3 regions of the Paenibacillus sp. FSL R5-0623 genome follow, and region 1 is predicted to be linked to each of the others. Evidence: riboswitches for the same ligand, from Rfam matches in the RefSeq annotation. Region 1 holds a riboswitch; each other region holds the start of a gene.
What was found. A riboswitch is a leader RNA that binds a small molecule or an ion and turns the genes downstream of it on or off. The one in region 1 is predicted to bind S-adenosylmethionine.
Positions count from the first base shown of each region.

Region 2: linked by a shared signal. The riboswitch ahead of mmuP (S-methylmethionine permease) and the one ahead of metA (homoserine O-succinyltransferase) in region 1 are both predicted to bind S-adenosylmethionine.
Region 3: linked by a shared signal. The riboswitch ahead of MKY92_RS24605 (methionine ABC transporter ATP-binding protein) and the one ahead of metA (homoserine O-succinyltransferase) in region 1 are both predicted to bind S-adenosylmethionine.

Region 1 covers NZ_CP150233.1:1,916,788-1,921,896, reverse strand. Annotated here, with positions in the region: gene MKY92_RS08915 (aminotransferase class I/II-fold pyridoxal phosphate-dependent enzyme) at 1-696, opposite strand, end outside; gene MKY92_RS08910 (PLP-dependent transferase) at 693-1,880, opposite strand; gene metA (homoserine O-succinyltransferase) at 1,905-2,822, opposite strand; SAM riboswitch class I at 3,056-3,179, opposite strand; gene corA (magnesium/cobalt transporter CorA) at 3,631-4,566, shown strand; gene MKY92_RS08895 (HRDC domain-containing protein) at 4,647-5,109, opposite strand, start outside.
Region 2 covers NZ_CP150233.1:6,031,729-6,036,837, reverse strand. Annotated here, with positions in the region: gene MKY92_RS26540 (spore germination protein) at 1-61, shown strand, start outside; gene MKY92_RS26535 (GerAB/ArcD/ProY family transporter) at 96-1,196, shown strand; gene MKY92_RS26530 (Ger(x)C family spore germination protein) at 1,193-2,401, shown strand; SAM riboswitch class I at 2,472-2,573, shown strand; gene mmuP (S-methylmethionine permease) at 2,665-4,077, shown strand; gene mmuM (homocysteine S-methyltransferase) at 4,055-5,109, shown strand, end outside.
Region 3 covers NZ_CP150233.1:5,590,676-5,595,784, reverse strand. Annotated here, with positions in the region: gene MKY92_RS24620 (thioredoxin family protein) at 1-221, shown strand, start outside; gene MKY92_RS24615 (heme A synthase) at 739-1,662, shown strand; gene MKY92_RS24610 (Cthe_2314 family HEPN domain-containing protein) at 1,854-2,570, shown strand; SAM riboswitch class I at 2,707-2,848, shown strand; gene MKY92_RS24605 (methionine ABC transporter ATP-binding protein) at 2,976-4,010, shown strand; gene MKY92_RS24600 (methionine ABC transporter permease) at 4,011-4,670, shown strand; gene MKY92_RS24595 (MetQ/NlpA family ABC transporter substrate-binding protein) at 4,746-5,109, shown strand, end outside.

The DNA.
Region 1 (5,109 bases):
CTGTTTCAGTTGTACGCCAAGTGATTCCGTGCGAGCAACGGCTAACCCTGCCAGTACATCACTGTGACCTCCGAGAAACTTCGTAGCACTATGTACGACGATGTCCACACCAAGCTCAATTGGACGCTGATAGTACGGTGTCATAAAGGTGTTATCCAGAATCGTGATCAGGTCATGTTCCTTCGACCAGTCAGTTACAGTAGCGATATCCGTAATTCGCAGTGTAGGGTTGGATGGTGTTTCCATATAAACTGCCTTGGTGTTTGGCTTGAGTGCCGCTTTTACTTCATCTATATTGGTCATGTCTACAAAGGTTGTCTCGATCTGCATACGGCTTAATATGGAAGTAAGCAAACGATACGTACCTCCATATACGTCTTCCGTTACAATCATGTGGTCCCCTGCGGAGAACATCATGAACACGCTTGATATCGCAGCCATCCCCGAAGAATAGGCGAAGCCTCGTGCGCCGCCCTCCAGCAATGTGATGTAATCTTCCAAAGCCTGACGTGTCGGATTACCCGAACGACTGTAGTCATGCTGAGGCGGATTGAAGATATCAAAATGATGGAACGTTGATGCTTGATAGATCGGTACACTGGAGGCTCCAGTCGTTTTGTCAATCTCATCGCCGAAATGAAGCAACTTGGTATCAAATTTCAACTCGGAATTGGGCTTGTTGTTGGACTCACTCATGAGTGCACGCCTCCTTCCACTTCCTGCTGTGCAGCTGTCAGAGCATTGCCGAGATCTGCAATCAGATCATCCGCATGTTCAATGCCCACGGAGAACCGGAGCAGACGGTCATCCACACCTACGGCTTCACGAATTTCAAGCGGAATATCCGCATGAGTCTGTACTGCCGGATAAGTCATGAGTGATTCGACTCCGCCGAGACTTTCGGCAAAAGCAATGAGTTTGATATGACGCAGCAACGGTTCAACATAACGTGCATCCTTCACTTTGAAAGAGAAGATACCTGTGTTACCCGTGGATTGTTTGTTCTGTATCTCATACCCCGGATGATCGGATAGGCCTGGATGATACACTTCCACCACCGCTGGGTGTTCAAGCAAGTATTTGGCAATGGTAAGTGCATTGTGCTCATGACGCTCCATGCGAAGAGCCAGCGTTTTCATACCTTTCATCAACTGGTAGGAGTCACTTGGAGATAATACCGCTCCAATGGAATTATGCAGGAACGCCATCTCTGCAGATAACGCCTCACCCTTGGTTATAATTAGTCCCGCCAGCACATCATTGTGTCCGCCCAGATATTTGGTAGCACTATGAATGATGATATCGGCACCCAGTTCAATCGGACGTTGGAAAAATGGAGTCAACAACGTGTTGTCAACAATGGTCAACAGGTTGTAACTTTTCGCCCAGGAAGCAACGGCTTCCACATCGGTGATCATCATCAGTGGATTGGTTGGTGTCTCAATAAATACAGCTTTGGTATTCGGCTGACGAACCTTCTCCAGTGCTGCAAGGTCATTCGTGTCCACATAACTAGCAGTTACGCCGAAACGGGACAGAATACGTTCCAGCAGACGATAGGTTCCACCATACAGATCCAGCGATACAATCAGATGATCCCCTTGACCAAACATGGCAAAGATCGTTTGCAGCGCGGCCATTCCCGAGCTACAGGCAAACCCTGCATCACCGGACTCCAGCGCTGCGGCGGCTTCTTCCAATACTTTACGGGTTGGATTAGTCGTACGAATATAATCAAACCCCGTGCTTTGTCCAAGCTTCGGGTGGCGAAACGCAGTGGATTGATAGATCGGAAAGTTAATGGCGCCTGTTACCGGTTCATTGATGGACCCAATTTGTGCTAAGCGGCTTTCGATTTTCAACTTGTTGTTGTCTTCCATTGCTGCATCCTCCTGTAATCTCGATTAGATTTGCGGGCCAATATCGTAAGGTGTTTCTTGATACACATAGTAATTGAGCCAGTTAGAGAATAATAAGTTGGCATGAGCGCGCCAAGTAGCCGGTGGCACACGGGAAGGGTCGTCATTCGGATAATAATGCCTAGGCAATGCGATATCCAACCCTTTGGCTGCATCCCGGTCATACTCCCACTTTAATGAGAACGGGTCATACTCGGCATGTCCTGTGGCAAAAATCTGTTTGCCGTCTTTGGTAGCAACCAGGAAGATCCCCGCTTCCTCGGATTCAGCCAAAATCTCTAAATTCTCATTATTTTCAATATCTTCGCGTCTCACTTCCGTATGACGGGAATGTGGAACGTTGAATACTTCATCGAATCCACGCAACAATGGAACATGTGGTTTATTGATGGTATGTGGGAAAACGCCAAAACACTTTTCATCAAGTGCAACCTTGGGTACGTCAAAATGATGGTATAAACCTGCCTGGGATGCCCAGCATATGTGGAGGGTTGAAGTCACATTGGTTTTGGTCCATTCGAAGATCTCCTGGATTTCATTCCAATAGTTCACGTCTTCGAAATCCATCTGTTCCACCGGGGCACCCGTAATGATCATTCCATCGAAACGGCGGTGCTCAATCTCATCAAAGGTTTTATAGAACAGATCCAAATACTCCTGAGACGTATTCTTCGACGTATGGGATTTGGGATGTACGAGAACGACATCCACCTGAATAGGCGTGTTTCCCACCAGACGAAGCAATTGTGTTTCGGTCGTTTCCTTTGTGGGCATCAGGTTTAATATAGCGATACGGAGTGGACGAATATCCTGCTGATATGCAGAAGTTTCATCCATGACGAAGATATTCTCTCCTTCAAGTACTTCTTTTGCTGGCAGAGTATCGGGTATTTTGATTGGCATAATAATCTAACTCCTCCTTGTGCATAGATAGATGCAGCCACCCTGGCTTGATGTCTTCACATCAATACAGTTATAGACTGCCTTGAGCTTGTGAAAACATTGAATTGCTCTTTCATCCAACGTTACAAACAACCTCAAGTTCCTTAGCGAAAATCACTGCTGAGAAGTCGGGGCATATAACAAAGACCTTCCTCGGATTCGAGAAAGGTCATATGTAAAAAAGATATGCGCCTCTCTCATCTCTCAGTTACAACAGTGCCACTTGACACTTAGTCGCTGCAAGAATTAGCACCGTGCGGTATACCGCCGGTTGCCGGGTTTCATCGGGCCAGTCCCTCCACCTACTCTTGATAAGATTTCGCTGTATTAGATTGTAATTAAATATGGTTCACCGTCTACTTTATTACATTAATGCCCTCACGTCAAGATGCAGTTCGATGTCTGCTTCCCAGATCGGAACCGTTCATCATCCGTTGTCATACACTGCCTCAGGGCGCGAAATAGACACATTTTTGCGCTTGAAAGCACCTTGTACCAGCGGTATACTAAACAAGGTGTTATAAACCCTTATGTGAGAGGTGACATATTAAATGGATGGCGACCCGAGGCCTGACTGGCAGCCGAATTCCGACAAACTGCATAGAGAATTGACATCAGCATGCCGGCAGCGGGACGTGACTTCCGTTTGATTATATAGTGAACGCAGCCCTGATCTCCAGGCTCCGCTGCCGACCGGCTGATTTGTTCTTTTTGCGCCCATAATGATAATATCCGCCAAGTTGGCGGGTGCAGAAGGAGTAGATTAACGATGAAAATCCGGTTGGTAAACAACGGTGTATTTATTCCGGTGGACGACATTCAGCAGGCGCTGACTCCACCAGCGGAAGGATTTTACTGGATTGATGCAGACGTAGACGATTTGGCGGTACTTCAGCCGCTGTTCTTGATGCATGATCTGGCTGTGGAAGACTGTCTCAGTGACGAAGAACAACGTCCGAAGATTGAAATTTATGAGAACCATTATTTTATTGTGATTAATAGCATCCGTTTCGATGATGAAGAGATATTTCTACGTGCGGTCAACTTATTCCTCGGCAGACATTTCATTATTAGTGTTACCAAACAAAAGGTCAGCGAATTGCGCACACTGAAACCAATCCTGTGGGAACAGGAAATCAGTACACCGGATCGTCTGCTGTATTTGCTGGTTGACTTGATTGTTGATAATTATTTCACCGTAGGTGATCGAATTGAAGCACGGATCGAGAAGCTTGAGGAAGACATTCTGATGCACACCAAAAAGTCACATCTAAATGAGATTATCGGGCTGCGCAGTGAGATTCTGTGGCTGAAAAAAGTGCTTGGACCTCAGAAAGAGGTCATTAACACCCTGAACAAAAAAGATCTGCGTCTCATCGATGATCAACTGCAAAAGTATTTCAGTGACATCTATGAGAATGCTGTTAAAATATCTGAAACCTTTGAGACTTATCGCGACCTGATGGGCAACTTGCGAGAAGCCTACCAATCCAGTATTGCGAACCGGGCGAATGAGATCATGCGTGTATTTACCGCCATTACCACGGTCTTCATGCCGCTGACGGTCATTACGGGTATATACGGCATGAACTTTACGAATATGCCAGAGCTTAACTGGAAATACAGCTATTTTGTTGTGATTGGCCTGATGGTTACCCTGGGCCTGAGCATGTTCTTCATTTTCCGCAAGAAAGACTGGGTATGAACTCATATGAAATAACAAAGACGAAGCGCTCCTCCGGGAGAAACGCCTCGTCTTTTTTCATTTCTTTTTATTTCTGATCATTAACCAACATTCTTCTCTGTCTCTGCGTGCCGACGAAAGCGGATTCGAATCATACGCAGTCTTTCATAGACCTGCTCCAGACTTCCTCCATCGGGTTTCTCTCCTCCATACACCTTATGTAATACTGGCTTCAGGAACGTATCTCCCAGCTCCTCATACGCACTCCATACGGCCTCTTGTTCGTTCTCTGGCATCACTGCCAGCTCCACATCAAGAAGACAATCAATGTCATAACCTTCGAGATCTAGTGTCTCCAACAGCTCAATCAATTCGCGTCGGGATAATCCGGATCGATTAACAATCTCTTCTAACGTATATCCTTCCTTCATGCCTTCAAGCACCTGCTTGCGCGTGGTGAACTTATCCAGTTCTTGCTTGTACTTCTGCTCTCTCTGCTTGTATAACCAACTCTCATACTCTTCTTCCTTCAGCGCCGTATATACCCAGTCCAGCGGGAATGTC
Region 2 (5,109 bases), 2.9 Mb from region 1:
AAATATGATGAGGAAGCGTCCCGAGATGTCTAATCCAATAGATAAAGACCGCAAAAAATAAATCAAGCAAATCACGAGGTATGAGGTGGGATGAAGTGAACGGTTCTGAAGGAAATATTAGCACAAGGCAGGCCGTCGTAGTTATTGTTAATTACATGCTTGGCGCGGGGATCCTGACCCTCCCCCGAACGACGAGTAAAGCTGTCGGAACACCGGATGTCTGGATCTCCATCATTTTGTCTGGACTGATTATCACGGGTGTCGGAATTATTCTGGTTACCCTGTGTCGCAGATTTCCGGAGAAAACAGTGTTCCAGTTCACCCGTGAGATTACGGGGAGCTGGATTGCTTACATATTGGGATTCGCCATGATTATTTACTTTATGGTGATTGCCGCATTCGAAATCAGGGTCATGGCTGAAGTGACAGGCATGTATTTGCTAGAGCGTACTCCGACATGGGCCATTGTGATGGTGTTTATGTGGATTGGCATATATTTGATCTCTGGTGGACTCGCCGTCATTGTGCGTGTATTTGAGATTATTTTGCCGATTACACTGATTATATTTGTGATTGAAATTTTGCTTAGTAATCAGTTATTTGAGATCGGCAATCTGAGACCCGTTCTCGGAGAGGGTATCATGCCAGTCCTCAAAGGTTTGAAACCTTCGCTGCTGGCTTACACGGGGTACGAAGTCATGTTTGTCATGACTGCATATATGAAAAACCCAAAAAAGAGCAATGTAGCCATGAGCTGGGGCATCATCATATCGACTATGATTTATCTGATTACTGTAGTGATGGTTGTAGGCAGTCTGTCACTCGACGGCATCAAAACACGTACTTGGCCCACGCTGGATCTCGTAAGAAGCTTTGAGATTCAAGGTTTAATCTTTGAGCGGTTCGAATCCTTGTTATTGGTCATCTGGATTATGCAGATCTTCTCGAGTTTCACGATCACACACTATTGTGCTTCGGTAGGTATTCGGGATTTGTTTCGTACAAAGAAAATCAAAGTCATTATGTACGCCCTTCTGCCAGTAATATATCTAACAGCATTGATGCCGAAAACCGTAGACGAAACCTTTGCACTGGGTGATATGTTGGGCAACTCATCCGTACTTTTGTTTGCCACTTTACCACTGTTGCTGCTGATAATAAGTCTGATTCGCAAAAAAGGAGGCAAACATGCATGATTCGTTTTTTTATGCGTTTACGTGTAGTTTATGCTCTGTCTGTCCTTCTGGTAATATCCGGATGCTGGAGCAGTAGGGAGATCGAGGAACTAAGTGTCTATGTTGGTCTCGGGATCGATATCGCGAAAGAAACAGAATTTGAGAAGGACATCGCTGCCCAGGGAGGAAAGTATCCAAAGAATAATTATATAACGGCTACCGTGCAGATTGCTCCTGGCACGGGCGGTTCGAACATTAAACAGAGCGGACAATCCGGTTCACCTGCTTCGGGAAAGACTTCCTACTCCAATGAACAGCTTACTGGAGATTCCTTGCTGCAAATCTTTCGTCAGTTCGCACTAAGGCGAGACCGTCCACTTATCGGACATCATCTAAAGGTCATCGTCGTCTCCAAGGATATTGCCAAAAAGTATGGTCTGGACCAGCTGCTGGATTTTGTACTTCGGGATAACGATATTCGTCCAAATTGTCTGGTGCTGATAAGTCACCATCGCGCCGTGGATGTCCTGACTTCGGATGATCCCTCTCGGATTCCAGCATTTTATCTAACAGGAATTACCGGTAATTCATACTTGTCCAACAAAATCCTGGACCCTGTTTTGCTCTCCAAATTAGATGCCCAAATGCAGTCTGGTTCCAGTTTCTTGCTCCAGAATGTACTGTACTCCAATGGAGAGGGCAAGTTCTCAGGTGGCAGCATATTCGATGGGAAAACAACTAAGTTTATTGGAGAACTAAGTCAAACGGATCTGGAAGGTTTATCGTGGCTCAGGCCTAAGGAAAAAGGAGGCGTCTTGAAGACTTACAACAAAGAGGGATTCACTGTTGTATATGAAATGAAAAAGAAGAAAACAAAAGTAATTCCCAAGGTTGTTGGCAATGATATTTCATTCCATGTAAAGACCGAATCCGAAGGCTGGTTAATGGAGGATTGGCATGCTCCGGAAAGAGAGGAAAAAGGGGCTTATCGCGGGGAACTGGAAAAAGAATTTGCTGAACTGGCGGAACAACAGATTCGTCAGGTGTTATACAAGCTGCAGCATACCTACAAAGTGGATGTTGCGGATTTTCGGGATAGCTTACGTATTAAAGAGCCCAAAACATGGAAGAAAGTCAAAGATGATTGGGATAACATTTTTAGTACCGTGCCAATTACGTACGATGTGAAGATTAGCATTACCAATCCGGGATCATCCACCGAATAGCGATGTGTTTCATTTATGATTTAAATGTTGACACATTCATGATAGATCGCTATATTAGTAAAAAATCATTTTCTTATCCAGAGAGGTGGAGGGACTGGCCCTTAGAAACCTCAGCAACAGATCTGAAGGATACTGTGCTAATTCCAGCGGGTGAAAGCCTGATAGATAGGAGCGTTTGTTTTTATTTGTCAGTAACGGCGCACTCTTTAGGCAGAGTGGGTCTTTTTTGTTTTTTCTGGATGAAGAAGTAGGGAGCAGCAGGTATGGAGAACAACAACGACAAAGGGCATTTTCAGCGGAAAATGCAGGCACGGCATGTGGTCATGCTCTCTCTTGGTGGAGTGATTGGAACAGGATTATTCCTAAGCTCGGGTTACACGATTCAGCAGGCTGGACCACTTGGGACCATTCTGTCTTATCTGATCGGAGCCATCGTTGTATATCTGGTGATGCTCTGTCTTGGTGAACTGTCTGTTCATATGCCAGAGACGGGAGCATTTCATAGTTATGCAGCCAAATATATCGGACCGGCAACAGGCTACACGGTGGCTTGGTTATACTGGTTAACCTGGACTGTTGCGCTTGGCTCCGAATTCACAGCCGCCGGATTGCTGATGCAGCGCTGGTTCCCATCGGTGAACGTATGGATATGGAGCGCGCTCTTTGCCCTGATGATCTTTCTGTTTAACGCTTTAACGGTGAAATTATTTGCGGAATCCGAGTTCTGGTTCTCATCTGTAAAAGTAGTGACTATCGTAATTTTCATTATTATCGGTGGCGCAGCCATGTTTGGGTTCATTCCGATGGCGGATGCTGAACCAGCGCCGTTTCTATCGAACATTACCGCATCCGGGTGGTTCCCTCATGGGGCTACAGCGATATTGATGACCATGCTTGCTGTAAACTTTGCCTTCTCAGGCACCGAATTAATCGGCATTGCTGCCGGTGAGACGGAGAACCCGGAAAAGACAATACCCAAAGCTATTCATACAACGCTGTGGCGTTTGGTTATTTTCTTCATCGGAACGATTATTATCTTGTCGGCCTTGCTGCCCATGTCGGATGCCAGTGTACTGGAAAGTCCGTTTGTAGCGGTAATGGAGCGGGTGGGTGTACCCTATGCAGCAGACATTATGAACTTTGTTATTCTGACGGCGATTCTCTCTGCTGCCAATTCAGGCCTGTATGCTTCTTCGCGGATGCTCTGGTCTCTGGCTGATAAAAAAACGATCTCCCCGTGGTTTGCCAAATTGACCAAACAGGGTGTGCCATTGAATGCACTTCTGATCAGTATGGTTGGTGGTGCGCTGGCTTTGCTGTCCAGTATCATTGCGCCAGGTACCGTGTATATTACACTGGTTTCCATTTCAGGTCTGGCTGTCGTTGCGGTATGGATGAGCATCAGCGCTTCCCAGTACATGTTCCGCAGACAGTATATCCGGGAAGGCCATGCGGTCAAAGATTTGGTCTACCGCACACCGCTGTACCCGGCTGTACCAATTATTTCATTTATATTATGTCTGGCTTCATGCATAGGTATTGCTTTTGACCCGACACAGCGAATTGCACTGTATTGTGGGCTTCCATTTATCGCAGTGTGTTACGCCGCTTATTATCTGACAGAACGTGTGAATAAGAAAAGAGGACAAGTACATGACGCTAGTACAACAGACTAACCCCATAGAACAGATCCTGCGTGAACATCCAGTCATGATTCTGGATGGAGCGTTGGCAACGGAACTCGAACAGCATGGATGTAATCTGGATGATCCGCTCTGGTCGGCTCGTGTGTTGCTCGAGAATCCGGATGTTATCGTTCAGGTCCATGCAGATTATTTTCGAGCAGGAGCCGACTGTGCGATTACATCCAGTTATCAGGCGACGGTGGATGGCTTCCGCAAGAGAGGGATTGGTGAACAGGCAGCACTGGAGCTGATCCGCAAGACGGTGGAATTGGCTGCTCAGGCGAGAGATGACGTATGGGCAGAAGTGCAGAGTAGTTTAATAGGGAGAGAAAGCTCAACAGGTCAGCTTGTAGAAGCTCCTTCGGTACGTGCCGAGACGGTGGAGAATGAGGAGCAAATAACAGATCGTACAGTAGATCACGAAGGAGATTGTACTCGTCCACGTCCAATTATTGCTGGGTCCGTTGGGCCGTACGGCGCCTATCTGGCGGATGGTTCAGAGTATGTAGGACATTACGGCGTGTCGGATGTGACGTTGGCTGCTTTCCATCGACCACGTATGGCAGCGTTGCTTGAATCAGGAGCAGATATTTTGGCTTTTGAGACGATTCCTTCCTTGCAGGAAGCACAGGTGCTGGTTGATGTACTGAAGGAGTTTCCTCATGCGTATGCCTGGTTATCTTTTTCTTTAAAAGACGGGACAAGCATCAGCGAGGGCACACCGCTTGAGGTATGTGCACAGAAGTTTGGCTCTGAGCCGCAGATTGCGGCGATTGGCCTGAACTGTGCTCCGATGGAAGTGGTGACGGAAGCAGTGGGTATTTTGAGCCGTACCAGCGATAAACCTGTTATTGTGTATCCGAACTCGGGAGAAGTATACGATGCGGCAACGAAGACGTGGAGTGGACAGGGTACATGTGGCAGTATGAGTGATGCTTCTGAGCAGTGGGTTGCGGCGGGCGCGCAAATTATTGGTGGTTGTTGCCGCACTACCCCACATCAGATTGGTGAACTTGCGAAGAA
Region 3 (5,109 bases), 3.3 Mb from region 1:
TTGAAGAGAAATATGCACGTGAACTGACTTTGATTGAGGTCGATGTGGATCAGGTTGGAACTGTTAGTGAAGAACAGAATATTCTTGGCATCCCAAGCTTTGTGGCGTATACAGATGGCCGCGAACTGGTACGGTATGTGAACAAGCTGCGCAAGTCGAGAGAAGAGATTGAGCAGTTCCTGGATCGCGCAGTTGAGGTGTACAACACGATCCATAAATGAAGTTATACAAGTTCAACTAATGAATATTCACACAGACACTCCGATGACAGAATAACCTTTTGATCCCTTTTATAAAGGGGGAAATCTGGGGATAAAGGCGAAGCATATGCTTCCGATGCAGCTTTCTTTCAGAAAGCTTTTAGCTTCGCTTCTTCTGGTTATTTCTGTCTTCTCCGTTATTGTGTAAATGTTTCATTGAACTTATATAAAAGTATGACAGGTTCATGTCGTAAAAGGGTATAATAAAAAGAACGCCATTTCTCTTGAAATAGGGAAATGGCGTTTGTGTGTTCGACATGTTCTATGTAAGAAACCTTTCTCTACATATCCTCAATGACCTGTGGGTCATTATTTCACCAGACGTTAACATTTTGTCACAAAGCGCGACGTCAATGAACATTTTATCCGGTATAATGAATTTAGTTGTGAAATAAGTGTCAAAGTACCGAAACAAGCGGAGAATATTCTTCGCCATCTTAAACCAACAGCGGGTGAGAAAAAATTGAAACACTTAACTTTGTTTAAATGGTTAACCGTATTAACCTGTCTTGTCATGTTTCTGGCCACTTTTGGTGGAGGCATTGTAACCAAAACGGAATCGGGCCTTGGCTGCGGAACGGAATGGCCTTTATGTAACGGAAAACTCGTTCCCGCACATACTGTGGCTTCACTCATTGAATATTCCCATCGCGCTGTGAGTGCACTGGCTGGACTGTTGTCCATTGCCTCGTTTGTGGCTTTTCTGCGATTCGGCAAGTCACGCCGTGACCTGCAATTGTTTTCTTTCTTAACTCTGGTATTTGTTATCGTCCAGGGAATCATGGGGGCTTTTGCCGTTGTCTTCTCCCAATCTTCAGCAGTCATGGCACTGCATTTCGGCTTTGCACTGATTGCTTTTGCCAGTTCCCTAATGATGGCGCTGGGCATAAGGCAGGAGGCCAAAGATGGTGGATTGGAGCGCCTGAATAAATACCCTCGGGTCACTAAAAAATTCAGGAATCTGGTCTGGTTCTCCACCATTTACACATATCTCGTGGTATACACGGGTGCATTTGTGAGCCACACGGATTCTGCCGGCGGATGTTCCGGATTTCCGCTCTGTAACGGGCAGATTATTCCTGAGCTTTCAGGTGGGGTAGCGGTTGCTTTTGCTCACCGTGCAGCAGCTGCGTCGCTCGTGATTGTTATCGCAATCCTGGGTCACTTCGCTTACCGTAATCATCCGGACAACAAGGAAATGCGTACTCTTGGTGTGGTATCCGTTGTTCTTATTCTGATGCAAGTAGTCATTGGTATTTTCATGATGGTGACAATGAACCGTCCTGAAGTATACATGTTCGTAGCTCTTGCTCATATGCTGGATATCGCCCTATTGTTCGGAGTCTTAACGTATATGAGTTTCCTGGTGTACAAGCTGCATCGCCCGGTTAATCGATTCTAAGACATAGCTCCATTCTTGTGGGCTAAACATGAAAGTTCACCATCCAGTGATGTACATCATTGGACAGGTGGACTTTGTTTGATGTCAGGGGGATCAGGGCAACCTATGGCAAGCAGCAATTACACGGAATGGATGATGTGTTACGTTTACGGTGATGAATTCTTGTTGATTTGGAAAAGAGGAGGTTAGATATGCTGCGAACGTTGTTGGGGGAAAAGCCACGTATAAACGAAGGTAAATTGAAGGCAGCGATGGACGCAATGGCGCATACGCTTGAGCTATTTCAGCGACAAATGCATGTGGACCATGATCCCACGCATGACTATCGGAAACTGTATGTGTGGACCCAGGGACTCATCTCCTCATTGGATGAACTGGAGCAAAGCTGTTTCGCTGCTGCACATTTTCGCAAAAAGGTCGTTGCAGGCTCAACAGACGATATGACCCCGGCAGAAAAAGCCGAGTATGCCCGGTATGTGTATTTCTACAAAGATGGCTTTATCCGCTGCTTTGCCATTCTGGATAAAGTGGGCACGGTATTAAATGAAATATTCCAGCTGAATACTTCCAATACCAAAGCGCATTTTTCTTATTTTACGGTGTTAAGGCAGTTCGATTATGCGAGGGAGCATCATGATCTTGCGTTGCAATTAATACAGATCAAGGACTCTTATCGTGAACCGATGAGCAAGCTGCGCAAACGACGTAATATGGAAATTCACTACATGAACTCTGAAATGCATGATGACCTGTGGCAGTTACATCAGACCCTGCAAGGTAAAGTGAAATTGGAGGATCTGAATCAGCATGTGCAGGAAATGCGTCAGGGCGTGGATATGGTCTGTGAAACGTTAACAGCCTCTTATAGTTATATCAACAAAATATGGAAAAGAAATAATTCCCTTTGACAAATCGGAATACTTGGAATATACTGAGTTTCAATTAGTATGTTACAGTGACAAAGATTGAACTGATATTTCAAAAGTTACGTTCACATTATAAAGCATAAACTACATGAACTTATAAAATCCTACAACAACATATTTCTTATCGAGAGCGGCGGAGGGACAGGCCCGATGAAGCCCGGCAACCGATTTGTAACGACATGATACATGTATCATTCGTTATAGATGTTAGGTGCTAATTCCTACAAAATGGTGCGAGACACGATTTTGGCAGATGAGAAGGTATATTCTTTCACGTAAAGAGCCCTCTTTGTATCTGCAAAGGGCTCTTTTTTTTGTACTTTAAGGGGAGTTTTCCTTTAGATCGGGTAAAGATACATGTAGGTGGTTGGAAAGGGGCAAGTGCGATTGATTGAATTAAAAGGTTTAACGAAAACGTACGGCAAAGGGGCAAAATCTACAACAGCGTTGTCCGAGCTGAATTTGAGCATCCAAAAGGGTGAAATCTACGGAGTGATTGGCCATTCCGGAGCGGGCAAAAGCACATTGATTCGCTGTATTAATTTGCTGGAACGGCCTACGGAGGGTGAAGTATGGGTTGACGGAATCAACCTGACTGAACTGAGCAAAACCGAATTGCAGCAACAGAGACGCAAAATCGGGATGATTTTTCAACACTTTAATCTGTTATCCTCGGCAACGGTATATGACAATGTAGCTTTTCCACTAAAGCTTGTGAATACACCCAAGGAAGCCATTGATCGCAAAGTGAAGGAAATGCTGGCACTGGTTGGTCTGGAGCACCATAGCAGCAAATATCCGGCTCAATTATCGGGTGGCCAGAAACAACGTGTAGGGATTGCGAGAGCACTTGCAAGTGATCCGAATGTACTTCTCTGTGATGAGGCTACTTCGGCACTTGATCCGCAGACGACAAATTCAATCCTGAAGTTATTACTCGACATTAATGAAAAGTATAACCTCACGATTGTACTGATTACACATGAGATGCATGTCATTCAGAACATCTGTGACAAGGTGGCTGTTATTCATCAAGGTGGCATTGTGGAACAGGGACCTGTAACAGAAGTGTTCCTGAAGCCGAAACATGCGATTACGCGGGACTTCATGATGCGTGACCATGAAGCTGGACTTGCTCTGGAAGAGACCGCTCTGGCGAATGCAGGCGTTGAATTGCAGGCAGGTGCTGCTTCCAAACTTGTGAAGATATCTTTTCTGGGTAACAAAACATATGAAGCGATTTTGTCCAGAACGGTACGTAAGACAGGCGTGGATTTTGCCATCCTGCAAGGAACAATCTCTACGATTAAACAGGTACCTTATGGACAGCTGACCGTTCGGTTCGAGGGTGATTCAAATGCGATTGATCGGACGATATCAGAACTAACCGCTGAGGGACTTGATGTGGAGGTGCTTCGTTAGATGGATTTTTCAACCGTTCGCTGGGAAGAGGTTGGTAAAGCTTCCATAGAGACACTGCAAATTTTGGGTGTATCAGGCTTGTTTACTGTTATCTTTGGTTTACCGCTCGGAGTACTGCTGTTCATGACAGCCCGATCTGCTTCGATCAAGTCACGGACGGTGTACATTATATTGTCCTTGATTGTGAATATTTTGCGCTCAGTCCCATTTATCATATTAATTGTTGCTCTTATTCCATTCACTCGTTCACTCGTCGGTACTGCTACAGGTGTGTTAGGGGTTATACCGCCATTAGTTATTTCAGCAGCTCCTTACTTTGCTCGATTGGTGGAGACGACGTTACGAGAAGTTGATCGGGGTGTCATTGAAGCGGCACAGTCGATGGGTGCATCGACCGGACAGATTGTAAGACGGGTATTACTGCCTGAAGCATTACCTGGTTTGGTTGCTGGGATTACCATTACCATTGTTACGCTTGTCTCTTACACAGCGATGGCGGGCATGGTTGGTGGTGGAGGACTGGGAACGCTGGCAATCAACTATGGGTATTATCGTTATCAAAATGAAATCATGATTATATCCGTAGTATCGATGATCATTCTTGTGCAAATTCTCCAGATGGCTGGAGATCGCTTGGTTACATTTTTCACCAGGAAATAACACATAGATAACATGATGGATATGCAATAATGCGGACGCCACATGACAAAAATGATTAGAGAAGGGGTTTTACACATGAAAAAATGGTCTTTTGCTTTACTTAGTCTTATGTTGATTGCGGTTCTCGCAGCTTGCGGAAACAACAAGGACTCGGATAGCGGCGCAGACAATTCAGCAGGTGCACCACGCACGGTTGAATTGAAAGTTGGAGCTTCACCCACACCACATGCAGAGATTCTGGAAAGCATCAAGCCTGAACTGGAAGCACAAGGTATTCGTTTGCAAGTCGTTACATTTAATGACTATGTTCAACCCAACCAGCAGCTTGCTGACAAAAAATTGGATGCAAACTTCTTCCAGCATCAGCCTTACCTGGATACAGAAAATAAAGAACGTGGATTCAACCTCGTTGCTGTAACACCTGTTCATGTTGAACCTT